Regions from separate parts of the Streptomyces sp. NPDC046203 genome, predicted to be linked through region 1. Evidence: riboswitches for the same ligand, from Rfam matches in the RefSeq annotation. Region 1 holds a riboswitch; each other region holds the start of a gene.
What was found. A riboswitch is a leader RNA that binds a small molecule or an ion and turns the genes downstream of it on or off. The one in region 1 is predicted to bind cobalamin.
Positions count from the first base shown of each region.

Region 2: another riboswitch for cobalamin. It lies ahead of ABZ990_RS01720 (ABC transporter substrate-binding protein); the one in region 1 lies ahead of metE (5-methyltetrahydropteroyltriglutamate--homocysteine S-methyltransferase).
Region 3: another riboswitch for cobalamin. It lies ahead of ABZ990_RS12280 (cobalamin biosynthesis protein); the one in region 1 lies ahead of metE (5-methyltetrahydropteroyltriglutamate--homocysteine S-methyltransferase).

Region 1 is NZ_JBEYZX010000004.1:93,478-97,682, reverse strand. Features, by position in the region: gene ABZ990_RS04905 (AfsR/SARP family transcriptional regulator) at 1-473, opposite strand, end outside; gene ABZ990_RS04900 (DinB family protein) at 1,072-1,677, shown strand; cobalamin riboswitch at 1,868-2,025, shown strand; gene metE (5-methyltetrahydropteroyltriglutamate--homocysteine S-methyltransferase) at 2,214-4,205, shown strand, end outside.
Region 2 is NZ_JBEYZX010000001.1:430,123-434,327, forward strand. Features, by position in the region: gene ABZ990_RS01715 (iron chelate uptake ABC transporter family permease subunit) at 1-427, opposite strand, end outside; gene ABZ990_RS01720 (ABC transporter substrate-binding protein) at 481-1,536, opposite strand; cobalamin riboswitch at 1,604-1,776, opposite strand; gene ABZ990_RS01725 (TerD family protein) at 1,970-2,554, shown strand; partial or broken gene ABZ990_RS01730 (enoyl-CoA hydratase-related protein) at 2,879-4,205, shown strand, end outside.
Region 3 is NZ_JBEYZX010000011.1:96,839-101,043, reverse strand. Features, by position in the region: gene ABZ990_RS12295 (hypothetical protein) at 1-363, opposite strand, end outside; gene ABZ990_RS12290 (inorganic phosphate transporter) at 725-2,020, shown strand; gene ABZ990_RS12285 (hypothetical protein) at 2,039-2,260, shown strand; cobalamin riboswitch at 2,434-2,568, shown strand; gene ABZ990_RS12280 (cobalamin biosynthesis protein) at 2,600-3,619, shown strand; gene ABZ990_RS12275 (cobyric acid synthase) at 3,616-4,205, shown strand, end outside.

The DNA of each region.
Region 1 (4,205 bases):
CGGAACTCGTCCAGATCCAGCTCCCCGGGCCCCACGCGCAGCAGATAACCCGATCCGACCGTCGGCAGCAGCGGGTGGTGGCGGGCGTCCAGTCCGTCGCGGCTGTGACCGGGGTCCAGGATCCGGCGCAGGCCCGACACGTACATCTGGAGCGCCGCCAGTGCCGAGCGGGGCGGCCGGCCGTTCCACAGGTCCTCGATCAGGGAGTGGGTGGAGGACTGTTGGTTGGCACGCAGTAACAACAGGGCGAGTAACGCACGGGACTTGAGCGCCGTGGGCGTGCAGGGACGCCCTTCGAGCCGCAACTCCAGCGGCCCCAGGACCAGATAACGAGGTTTGCTCTCCGCCGCCTCAGGGCCCGAGTGCTCCCTGGATTCCGGGGGCGTGCCGGGACGCCGTCCCGCACCGCCCTCCGCACCGCCCGCCACCGTGGTTCTCGCGCGCTGGAACGCCACCGCCGTCGACTCCCCCATCACTGTGACTTGTGTGCAGGATGTGTGTGAACTGCGCCCAATGTGGGGGCTTTGTCGTGGACGGGCAAGGTTCGAATCGAGCCAACCTGGGTCGCGCGGGACTCGGGCCTCTCAGGGCCGCGGCCGAAGAGGCGGCGGGGCCGCCCGCTCGCCCTCACTCCGCGCCCGCGGGCGGAGCCGGAAGGGTGGAGGAGAGGCGCGGCCGGGAAGCCGGACCGGGCGGTGACGCCGCCCCGCCCCGGCGAGCCGTCCCGGGCCCGCCCCCTGATGGCGCGGGGTGTCGCGGCCCCCGCCCGCCCCCGGCGCCGCTTCCGTCCGACCGGGCGGGGCCGGACCCGGGGTACGCGGCGGCGCCCCGGCCGCACGGGCGTGCGCCGGCCCGTCCATCGTCACGAGGGGGCGCGGGGAACGTCGCCTGCGAACACCGTCACGTGTGGGCCTCGGAGTCGCTCGTCGGCCAACGACGGGAATGCCGCCGCGACTCCGCGATCTTCACCGTTTGCGACGGAGACGATGGCCGGACCTCGGTGCTGTCGGTCGCCGCGGGCCGTGCGGGGGATCTTGAGGCGCTGAGCAGCCCATGGCAGGCTCCTGCCGCATGATCGATGAATTCGCGAAGGACAACCTGCACGTGAGGCTGCGGCGGGACCGCGAGGCGCTGCTCTGGAAACTCGACGGCTTGTCCGAATACGACGCACGCCGGCCTCTGACGGCGACCGGGACCAACCTTCTGGGCCTGGTCAAGCATGTGGCCACCGTCGAGGCCAGGTACTTCGGCGAGGTCTTCGGCCGCCCGTCCCCGCAGCCGCTGCCCCGGTGGCAGGATTCCGACGGGAGCGATCAGTGGGCGGCCGAGGACGAGACCCGCGAGCGGATCGTCGGGTTCTACCGGCGCACGTGGGAACACGCGGACGCCACGATCGACGAGCTTCCCCTCGACGCCCCCGGCCACGTGCCGTGGTGGCCGGAGCCGTTTTCTCGCACCAACTTGTTCGCCGTCATGGTCCATGTCCTCGGCGAGACCATGCGGCATGCCGGGCACGCCGACATCCTGCGCGAGGGCCTCGACGGCCGGACCGGGCTGCGTCCCGAACACGAGACGCGGATCGACGAGGAAGCCCGCGCGGCCCACCGCGCGACGATCGAGCGGGCGGCGAGGGCGGCGGCACTCGTCAAGGGCGAGAGGCCGCCGCACGCGATGTGAGGCGATGACCGCCGCCCGCGCCGCTTGGTCGCGACGGCCGGGCCGGCGCGAGCAGCCTTCCCGGGGGAGACGAGTCCGCCCCGTCTCGTGGATGCCGTCCGGAATATGGGCAACCGCTCTCGCGTCCCGGTGCGAGGCCCTAGGGTGGCGTGTGCAGCTGGTTCGCCCCGTCCGCCAGGCGGGAGCGTCGTAAGAGGGAACCCGGTGGGAATCCGGGACTGCCCCGCAGCGGTGAGTGGGAACGACCGCCGTCATACGCACTGGGTCCGATGTACCGGGCCTGGGAAGCGACGGCCAGTAGGTGTCCGCCGGTCCCTCCGGAGGGCGTGCCCGCGAGTCCGAAGACCTGCCCGTTGCCCGTGCGCGGACGATTCCGTGCGCGGAGTGTCCCGGTGACCTCGTGGGCGGGTCGGCGTGCGCAACGAGCGGTCTTCGCGGCCTTGTTCCGCGAGGAGGTCCGCCCGTTCCGTCGTTCCCTTCGCGCCCGCGTCCCGTCCCCGGGATGTTCGTGGACACATCTCGCGAAGGAGAGTTCCGTGACCGACAAGTCCGCAGCCGCGGCGTCCCGGGCCACCGTGTACGGCTACCCCCGGCAGGGCGGGAACCGGGAGTTGAAGAAGGCCGTCGAGGGGTACTGGAAGGGCCGCGTCGACGCCGGTTCCCTGGGGAAGACCGCAGCCGGCCTGCGCCGCTCCAACTGGCGAGAGCTGGCCGAGGCGGGTGTCACCGAAGTCCCCACCGGCGACTTCTCGTTGTACGACCATGTGCTGGACACCACCGTCATGGTCGGCGCCGTTCCGGAGCGGCACCGCGCCGCCGTCGCCGCCGATCCGCTGGACGGTTACTTCGCCATGGCACGCGGCACACAGGACGTGGCGCCGCTGGAGATGACCAAGTGGTTCGACACCAACTACCACTACCTGGTGCCGGAGTTGGGGCCCGACACGGAGTTCTCCGCGAACTCCGAAAAGCAGACCCGAGAGCTGCGGGAGGCCCTCGCCCTGGGGCTGGCTGCCCGGCCCGTTCTGGTCGGACCGGTCACGTATCTGCTGCTGGCCAAGCCCGCCCCCGGGGTGGCCGACGACTTCGAGCCGCTGACCCTGCTCGACCGGCTGCTTCCCGTGTACGCGGAGGTGCTGGCCGATCTGCGGGCGGCGGGCGCGGAGTGGGTCCAGCTCGACGAGCCGGCCCTCGTACAGGACCGCACCCCGGCCGAACTGAACGCCACGGCCCGCGCGTACCGCGAACTCGGCGCCCTGACCGACCGGTCCCGGCTGCTGATCGCCTCGTACTTCGGCCGTCTCGGCGACGCCCTCCCGGTCCTGGCGGCCGCACCTGTCGAGGGCCTCGCGCTCGACTTCACCGGCAGCGGCGCGGCGAACCTCGACGACCTGGCCGCCGTCGGCGGTCTGACCGGCAAGCGGCTCGTCGCGGGAGTCGTCGACGGCCGCAACATCTGGATCAACGACTACCGGAAGTCCCTCGCCACCCTTGGCACCCTCCTCGGCCTCGCCGACCGGGTCGACGTCGCCGCCTCCTGCTCCCTGCTGCACGTGCCGCTCGACGCGGCCGCCGAGCGGGACATCGATCCGCAGGTCCGCCGCTGGCTCGCCTTCGCCCGCCAGAAGACACGGGAGATCTCCGTGCTCACCCGCGGGCTGGCCCAGGGAACGGGCGCCATCGCACCCGAACTCGCCGCGAACCGGGCCGACCTGACCTCCCGCGCGGGATCCGCTCTCACCCACGATCCGGCTGTACGGGCTCGCGCCGCAGCCGTCACCGACACCGACGGCCGGCGCTCCCTGCCCTATCGCGAGCGGGCCGTCGCCCAGCGGGCCTCGCTGGGCCTGCCGCTGCTGCCGACCACCACCATCGGCTCCTTCCCGCAGACCGACGAACTGCGGTTGGCACGTGCGGACTTGCGGTCCGGGCGGATCGACATCGCGGGATACGAGGAGCGGATCAAGGCCGAGATCGCCGAGGTCGTCTCCTTCCAGGAGAAGGCGGGCATCGACGTCCTCGTCCACGGTGAGCCCGAACGCAACGACATGGTGCAGTACTTCGCCGAACAGCTCACCGGCTACCTGGCCACCCAGCACGGCTGGGTCCAGTCGTACGGCACCCGCTACGTCCGCCCGCCGGTCCTGGCCGGCGACATCTCCCGCCCCGAACCGATGACCGTGCGGTGGACCTCGTACGCCCAGTCCCTCACCGGCCGCCCGGTCAAGGGCATGCTCACCGGCCCGGTCACCATGCTCGCCTGGTCCTTCGTCCGGGACGACCAGCCGCTCGCCGACACCGCCCGCCAGGTCGCCCTCGCCCTGCGCGACGAGGTGGACGACCTGGAGGCCGCCGGCACCCCGGTCGTCCAGGTGGACGAACCGGCCCTGCGGGAAACGCTGCCGCTGCGCGCCGCCGACCACGCCGACTACCTCGACTGGGCCACCGAGGCATTCCGGCTCACCACGAGCGGGGTGCGGCCGGAGACCCAGATCCACACCCACATGTGCTACGCCGAGTTCGGGGAC
Region 2 (4,205 bases), on a different contig from region 1:
TCCGGCCGAGTGACACGACCAGCGCGAACGAGCAGACCGCGCCGAGGAACGCGCCCCCGGTGACGGACAGCGCGCCCCCGCCGAGGCCGAGCACCACGACCGCGACCGCCCCGGTCGACGCGCCCGAGGAGACGCCCAGGACGAACGGATCGGCGAGCGGATTGCGCAGCAGCGACTGCAGCACCGCGCCGCACACCGCGAGTCCGGCGCCGCACACGGCCGCGAGCAGGGTCCGGGGCAGCCGCAGGTTCCAGATGATGCCGTCCCGGATCGGGGTGAGCCCCGAGGAGCCGCCCGACAGGTGGGCGGTGACCACGGAGCGCACCTCGGCCACCCGGATGTCGGCGGGGCCGATGGTGAGGGCGACGGCGACCGACGCGCACAGCAGCGCGATCCCCGCCGCCCCGGCGGCGGCCGGCGGCAGCAGCCGGGATCGCGACCGCGACCGGGACCACGGCCTGGACCGAGGCCGGGACCGGGTCACTTCGCGAATCCGTACGTCCGCAGTGCGGCGGCCACCTTCTCGATGCTCTCGACGGTGCGCAGGGTGGGGTTCAGCGCCTGGCCGCCGAGGATCACGTACCGCTTCTTCCGTACCGCCGTCATGTTCCGGGCGACGGGGTGGGATTCCAGGAACTCGATCTTCTTCGCGGCGCTCTCGGCGGACTGCGCCTTGCGGGTCAGATCGGCGATCACCAGGACGTCGGGGTCCCGCTCGGCCACCGTCTCCCAGTTGATCTGGGGCCATTCCTCATGGGTGTCGTCGAAGACGTTGCGCACCCCGAGGGTCCGGCTGACGATCCCGGGCGCGCCGCAGCAGCCGGCCATGTACGGCCCCTGCGAGTCGGAGTACCAGTACAGGACGGAGGCGCCGCCGAAGTCCGCGCCCGCCGTGGCCTTCGTGACCCGGTCCCGCAGCTCGCCGACGAGTGTCCCGGCGCGCTCCGGCACCCCGAACACCCGGCCCAGGTCGCGTATCTCGCCGTACACGTCGTCCATCGTCAGCGGCCGGGTCCGCACCCCGTCGCCGTCACCGCTGTTGTCCTTGCCGACGCAGTCGGAGGGGGAGAGGTACGAGGGCACGCCGAGGGCGCCGAACCGCTCGCGGGGCGCCACGCCGCCCTTGCCCAGGGTGTAGAGGAACGAGGCGCTGACGAAGTCGGGTTCGGTGTCCAGCACCTTCTCGAAGGAGGGGTAGCGCTCGGCGAGCCGGGGGACCTTGGCGTTCTCCTTCTCCAGGCCCTTGAGTACCGGGTCCGTCCAGGTGGCCGTGCCCACCATGCGGTCGGCGAGCCCGAGCGCCAGCAGGATCTCGGCCGAGCCCTGGTCGAGGGCGACGGCCCGGCTCGGCGGACGGTCGATCGTGATCCGCTGTCCGCAGTTGTCGAGCACCACCGGATAGCCGGAGGCGGCCCCCGCCGCCGGGGACGCGGAAGCCGGAGCGGCGGCCGGCGGCTTGTCGCCGCCGCAGCCGGTGAGGAGTACGGCACCGGCCAGAAGCGGCACGGCGAAACGGGCGGAGTGTGCGAGGGGCACGGGAGAACCTTCTGTGTCCACGGCTCATGCGCGAAGCCTGTCGTACGGTGCTCCCCGGACCGCCTGTCAGGGCGCCGGGGCCGCCAGCAGGTCTTCGGACTCGGGTTCGTCCGGACGGAACGCCTTCCCAGGCCCGTCGGGCCCAGTGGCCGTGCTCCGCCCGTCACCCCTACCGCTGCGCGTCAGTTCCGGACTCCCACCGGATTCCCTGACCCGTGTACCTACGGTTGTTCGTACGTACAAAGGTGCGACTGGCCTCGGCAAATTACCACAGGCGTGACAATCGACAGGGGACCGCACCGATGGTCCCCGGCCGTCGCCCGGCGCTGTCACCGGTGCCGATCGCGTATCAAAAAGGGCCCCTCCGTGGGGAACGGACGCGCGGTCAGGCACACTCTGCGGGGACTGGCCCTTCGACTGAGGATGACCGCGCATGATCACGCTGACCAAGGAAGACGGCCCCGCGGACCTGGACGGGGTGACCCATCTGTCCATCGGTGTCTCCTGGGACCCCACCGCCGGCAGCTCCGGCGGCGTGCTGGGCCGGCTGCGCCGCAAGACCGGCACCGACCTCGACCTGATCGCCATCGCCATGCAGGGCGGCGACCCGGTCCGGCTCGCCGGGCTCGACTCGCTCGACCCGATGGGCAACGGCTCGCTGCTCCACAGCGGCGACAACCAGACCGGCCACGGCGACGGCGACGACGAGACGGTGACCGTCGAGTTCGCCAAGGTCCCGGCCCCGATCACCTCGATCGTGTTCGTCGCCGCCGCGTACAAGAAGGGCAGCTCCTTCCAGAAGGCCCGCAACATCAGCTTCAAGGTCTACGACGCGACCGGCGGCAGCTCCCAGCAGGTCGCCGACATCTGGCCCAGCCTGCTGACCCAGGACAACGCCTGCGCCGTGGCCAAGGCGACCCGGATAGGCGGCGTCTGGAAGCTCGAAGTGATCAACGAGACGGGCAAGCTCAAGCAGGGCGACGAGCACGCCCTGATGCGCTTCGCGGTCAGCAAGTAGCCGGCCTGGGAGGCGGTGTACGGGCGGAGACGAAGCGCCCGTACACCGCCTTCGCGCACCTGGATCGCCCGGCGCCCCGCGCGTCCTTGACGCAGCGCCCTCCGCGCGGCCCCGCGTCCACCGCGTCCGCCGCTCCCACCGTGTCCGCCGTGTCCGGCGGAGTGGCGAGCGGGCCGCCAAGTGGTCGGAATCGCCTCCCGATCGGGTGAGCCGGGGGATGCGTCGCCGTCCGCGCCGCCCGGGATGTCCGACGATCGCCAAGGGGTGTCCGGCACCCGCCTGCCGTCCGGAGCGGGGCCTCCCCGACGATCCGGAAGGGCGGCCATGCGCGTTCTGCTCATCGCCAGCGGCTACAACTCCCTCACCCAGCGGGCCAGGGCCGAGCTGGGGGACCGCGGACACGCCGTCTCCGTCGAGATCACCCCCGACGGGGCCGCGGTACGGGACGCCGTCGGACGGCACGCGCCCGATCTGGTCCTCGCCCCCATGCTGAAGACCGTCGTGCCCTGCGACGTGTGGTCCGGCCGCCCCTGTCTGATCGTCCATCCGGGGCCGGTGGGCGACCGCGGACCGTCCTCCCTGGAGCGGGCGATCCTCGAGGGCGCCACCGAGTGGGGCGTGACCGTCCTCCAGGCCGCCGAGGAGATGGACGCCGGCGACGTCTGGGCGACGGCCTCCTTCCGCGTCACCGAGGTGGGCAAGAGCGACCTGTACCGCAACGAGCTGTCCGACGCGGCCATGACCGCCGTCCACCTCGCCGTCGAACGGTTCGCCGCCGGAGCCCGCCCGCGCCCGCAGACCGGGCCGGTGCGCACCCGCCCCTTCCTCCGCCAGGAGCAGCGCCGCATCTCCTGGGAGGAGGACACCGAGACGGTCCTGCGCACCCTGCGCGCCGCCGACTCGCAGCCCGGTGTGCCGGACGAACTGCTCGGAGCCGACTGGTTCCTGCACGGCGGCCACCCGGAGGACGGCCTGCGCGGCCGGCCCGGTGAACTGCTGGCGGCCCGCGGCGGCGCGGTCTGCCGCGCCACGGCGGACGGCGCCGTATGGCTCCCCGAACTGCGCGCCCGCACCGGCCCCGGCGCGACGCGGGCCTGCAAACTGCCCGCCACCCTGGCCCTCGCCCTCGCGGGCCGGCTGCCGGAACTCCCCGAGCCGCCCGTATCCCGCCGGACGCCGACCCCGACCTCGACGCCGACCCCGAGCCCGGCGCCGACACCAGCGCGGGCGCCGGGCCGGACCTGGTCCGACATCCGCTACCGCGAACAGGGCGCCGTCGGGGTGCTGTCCTTCTCCTTCCCCGGCGGCGCGATGAGCACCGACCACTGCCGCCGCCTGCTGCGGGCGTACCGGACCGCCTGCCGCCGCCCCATCTCCGTCCTCGTCCTCGGCGGACAGCGCGACTTCTTCTCCAACGGCATCCACCTCCAGGTGATCGAGGCGGCCGCCGACCCGGCCGCCGAGTCCTGGGCGAACATCAACGCCATGAACGATCTGGTCGAGGCCGTTCTCACGACGACCGACCGGCTCGTCGTCAGCGCGATCGGCGGCAACGCCGCGGCCGGCGGGGTGATGCTGGCGCTGGCCGCCGACGAGGTGTGGTGCAGGTCGGGCTCCGTGCTCAACCCCCACTACCGGCGCATGGGCCTTT
Region 3 (4,205 bases), on a different contig from region 1:
GAGCTGGGGGGTGAACCGGACCCGGGCGCCGGCGGCGGGGATGCCGGACTCGATCCGTTCGAGGCGGCGCACCACGGTGTCGGCGGTGTGCGGGACCCGGTCGAGGACGGGGCCGACGACGGCGTGCAGGCCGTCGCTGCCGTCGATGCCGTACGTGCCGGGGCGCAGCGCGGCCAGGCTGCGGGTGAGGGTGATCCGGTCGGGGCCGGCGGAGTGGACGGTGAGCCGTGGTTCGCCGGGGAAGGGACGTCCGGGCGGCGCGCCGAGGGCGACGTCGCAGGCGTACCGGCCGGCCGCCACCGCGGCCGCGCCGAGACCGAGCACTGTGGTGACGGCCGCTGCCGCCGCTGTAACCGGGCGCACGCTCCCAGTGTCGGCGGGGCCTTCGCGCCCCGCTATCCGGAAGCTCTCGTTCGAGTGACAAGGGTCTCGCCGACGGGGTCCTTCGTACGGGTGAAGCCCACCGAAGGCCGTCCAGGGGGTGATACGGGGAGGGAACGGGAGGAGTGCCGCACCCCGGCCGCGCCCTTGGGAGGCCCCGGATGACCCGTGGTTACAGGGCGACCGCATCGTGGACGCCGTCCGGTCCGGAACACCGATCGCGCACAACCGGAATCTCCCGACCCCGATTCGGGACACCACTGCGCCCGGCCCAGTTCACCTTCCGTTCACTCAGGTTGCCTACGTTCGACGCGCCACTGACGTCAAACGATTGCCTGGGTAAATGGAACACATCACGCTGCTGCTCGCCATTGTGGTCGTGACAGCTCTCGTGTTCGATTTCACGAACGGTTTCCACGACACCGCCAACGCGATGGCGACGACCATCTCGACCGGTGCTCTCAAGCCCAAGACGGCGGTGGCCATGTCCGCCGTGCTGAACCTCGTCGGCGCCTTCCTCTCCGTGGAGGTCGCCAAGACGATCTCCGGCGGCATCATCAACGAAGAGGGCATCCGCACCGAAGTGATCTTCGCGGCGCTCGTCGGCGCCATCCTGTGGAATCTGCTGACCTGGCTGCTCGGCCTTCCGTCGAGCTCCTCGCACGCGCTGTTCGGCGGCCTCATCGGCGCCGCGGTGATGTCCGCCGGCTGGTCCGCGGTCAACGGCTCGACCATCGTCACCAAGGTCCTGCTCCCCGCGGTCGCCGCCCCGATCGTCGCCGGCCTCGCCGCGATGGTGGCCACCAAGCTGACGTACCGCATCAACGCCGCCCCCGAGGCCAAGGCCACGGCCAAGGGCTTCCGGGCCGGCCAGATCGCCTCCGCCGGTCTCGTCTCGCTCGCCCACGGCACCAACGACGCCCAGAAGACGATGGGCATCATCACCCTCGCCCTGGTCGCCAACGGCGTCCTCCTCCCCGGCGCCAACCCGCCGGTCTGGGTCATCGCCTCCGCCGGTATCGCGATCGCGCTCGGCACCTACCTCGGCGGCTGGCGCATCATCCGCACCATGGGCAAGGGCCTCACCGACCTCCAGCCGCAGCAGGGCTTCGCCGCCCAGACCAGCGCCGCGACGGTCATCCTGGCCTCCTCGCACCTCGGCTTCTCCCTCTCCACCACCCAGTCCTGCTCGGGTGCCGTGATGGGCGCGGGCCTCGGCCGCAAGGGCGGTGTCGTCCGCTGGTCGACCGCCACCCGGATGTTCGCCGCCTGGGGTCTGACCCTGCCCGCCGCGGGCCTGGTCGGCGCCGGCGCCGAGTTCCTCACCAAGCAGGGCGACTGGGGCATCGTCACCGTCGCCGTCCTGCTGATCGCGGGCTCCGGAGTGATCTGGTCGCTGTCCCGCCGCAAGCCGGTCGACCAGCACAACGTGACCGCCGACGACCTCGACGCCCCGGCCGCCGCCGCTGCCGACGCCGAGCCGGCGGGTGTCGTCACCACCGCCATCGCGGCCGTCACCCCGCCCCCGCCGGCCGGCTCCGTCGCCGCCGTCAAGGACGAGGCCCTGAAGACCACCATCCCCTCCCCCGGCCCGACGGACCCGGCCGCCCCGCCGGCCGCTCCCGCCGCCGCGGTCTAAGGAACTGGAAACACGCACATGAAGATCGACTGGGCAGCTCTCGGCTCCGTCTTCGGAGTCAGCCTCGTGACCACCGTCGCCCTCGTGGGCCTGTTCACCCTCGGTGTCGCCGCGCTCGCCAAGCAGGAGCGGGCCACCGCCTCGGGCGGCTCGGCCACGCTGGCCCGCACCAGCGCGTACGCCTGCTTCGCGCTCTGCGCGGCCGCCGTGGCCTACGGCATCTACCTGATCGTCGCCTGACCGGGCACCGACGAGCACGACAAGCACGGACACGCACAAGCACACGTACACACGCGTACACGGCGTCTGGGCGGCCCCACCTCCGGGTGGAGCCGCCCAGACGCCGTTTGCGGGTACGTGGCACTGCGCACAGTGACCAGGCGCAGGTCAAGGGCGGGTTGACGGGCCTTCCGGCCGCGTGGTGGACTGCCGGGGCCATTACGGCGGCATGGGGAGGAAGTCCGGTGTGATTCCGGCACGGTCCCGCCACTGTGACCGGTCCTCGCGGCCGGGAGTCAGGAACTCTCGCCGCCGGTCACGTCGATCCAGGGCGCGGACCCTGAGTGAGGACACTGTGCCATGCCCGGCAACGGCTCCAGGCCATCCCGAACCCGCCGCTTCCCCTCTCCCTCGGCTTCCCGCTCCCGCTCCCCCCGTCTCTTCGCGTACGGAGCGGCCGCCGGCCTCGCCGCCGATCTGCTCGTGGGCGATCCCCGGCGCGGCCATCCGGTCGCCGCGTTCGGCCGGGCCGCGGGCGCCGTCGAGCACCGGATGCACCGGGACCACCGCGGCCGGGGCGCCCTCTACACCGCGCTCTGCGCCGGCTCCGCCGTGGCGCTCGGCGCCGCCGCGAGCCGTGCGGTACGGGGCAGCGCCGCCGCCACCGCCGCGCTGACCGCCGCCTCCGTGTGGGCCGTCGTCGGCGGGACGACGCTGGGCCGCGAGGCGCGCGCCATCGGCGGGGCGCTCGAAGCCGGGGACCTGGGGGTCGCCCGGGAGCGCATGCCGCATCTGGTCGGACGCGACCCGCAGGCACTGGACGGGCCCGCGATGGCCCGCGCGGTCGTCGAGTCGGTCGCCGAGAACACCTCGGACGCCGTCGTCGGCGCCCTCTTCTGGGGCGCGGTCGCCGGGGTGCCGGGGCTGCTCGGGTTCCGGGCGGTCAACACGCTGGACGCGATGGTCGGCCACAAGTCCCCGCGCCACCGCCGGTTCGGCTGGGCCTCGGCCCGGCTCGACGACGTGGCGGGCTGGCCGGGCGCCCGGCTGACGGCCGTCCTCGCCACCGTCGCGGGCGACGATCCGCGCGGGGCGCTGCGGGCCTGGCGGGCGGACGCCTCCCGGCATCCGAGCCCCAACGCGGGCCCGGTGGAGGCCGCGTTCGCGGGGGCGCTCGGCGTCCGGCTCGGCGGCACCCTGTCGTACGGCGGGCGGGTCGAGCACCGGCCGGTGCTGAACGCGGCGGGGCGGCCCGTCGAGGTCGCGGACATCGAGCGGGCGGTGCGGCTGTCGCGCCGGGTGACCTGGCTGACCCTGGCCGGCTGCGCCGGCGGCCGGCTCCTCGCGGGCGCGCTGCGCCGGCGCGGGGGTGCGGCGTGAGGGGCGACGGTACGACGGACGGCACGGCGGGCCGGAACGGAGCGCGGGGCGGCGGGCTGCTCGTCGCGGGCACCACGTCCGACGCGGGCAAGAGCGTCGTCACGGCGGGGATCTGCCGGTGGCTGGTCCGGCAGGGCCTGAAGGTCGCGCCGTTCAAGGGGCAGAACATGTCCCTGAACTCCTTCGTGACCCGGGACGGCGCCGAGATCGGCCGCGCCCAGGCGATGCAGGCGCGGGCCGCGCGGGTCGAGCCGACCGCGCTGATGAACCCGGTGCTGCTCAAGCCCGGCAGCGACCGGTCCAGCCAGGTCGTCCTGATGGGCAAGCCGGTCGGCGAGATGAGCGCCCGAGGGTTCTTCGGGCGGGCCGGACATGCCGGTCGGGCCGGGGAGACCGGGGCGTCCGAGGTGTCCGAGGTGTCCGAGGGGCATCGGCGGGAGCTGTTCGAGCCGGTGTTCGCCGCGCTGGAGGAGCTGCGGCGGACGCACGACGCGGTGATCTGCGAGGGCGCGGGCAGTCCGGCGGAGATCAATCTGCGGCGCAGCGACATCGTCAACATGGGGATCGCGCGGGCCGCGCGGCTGCC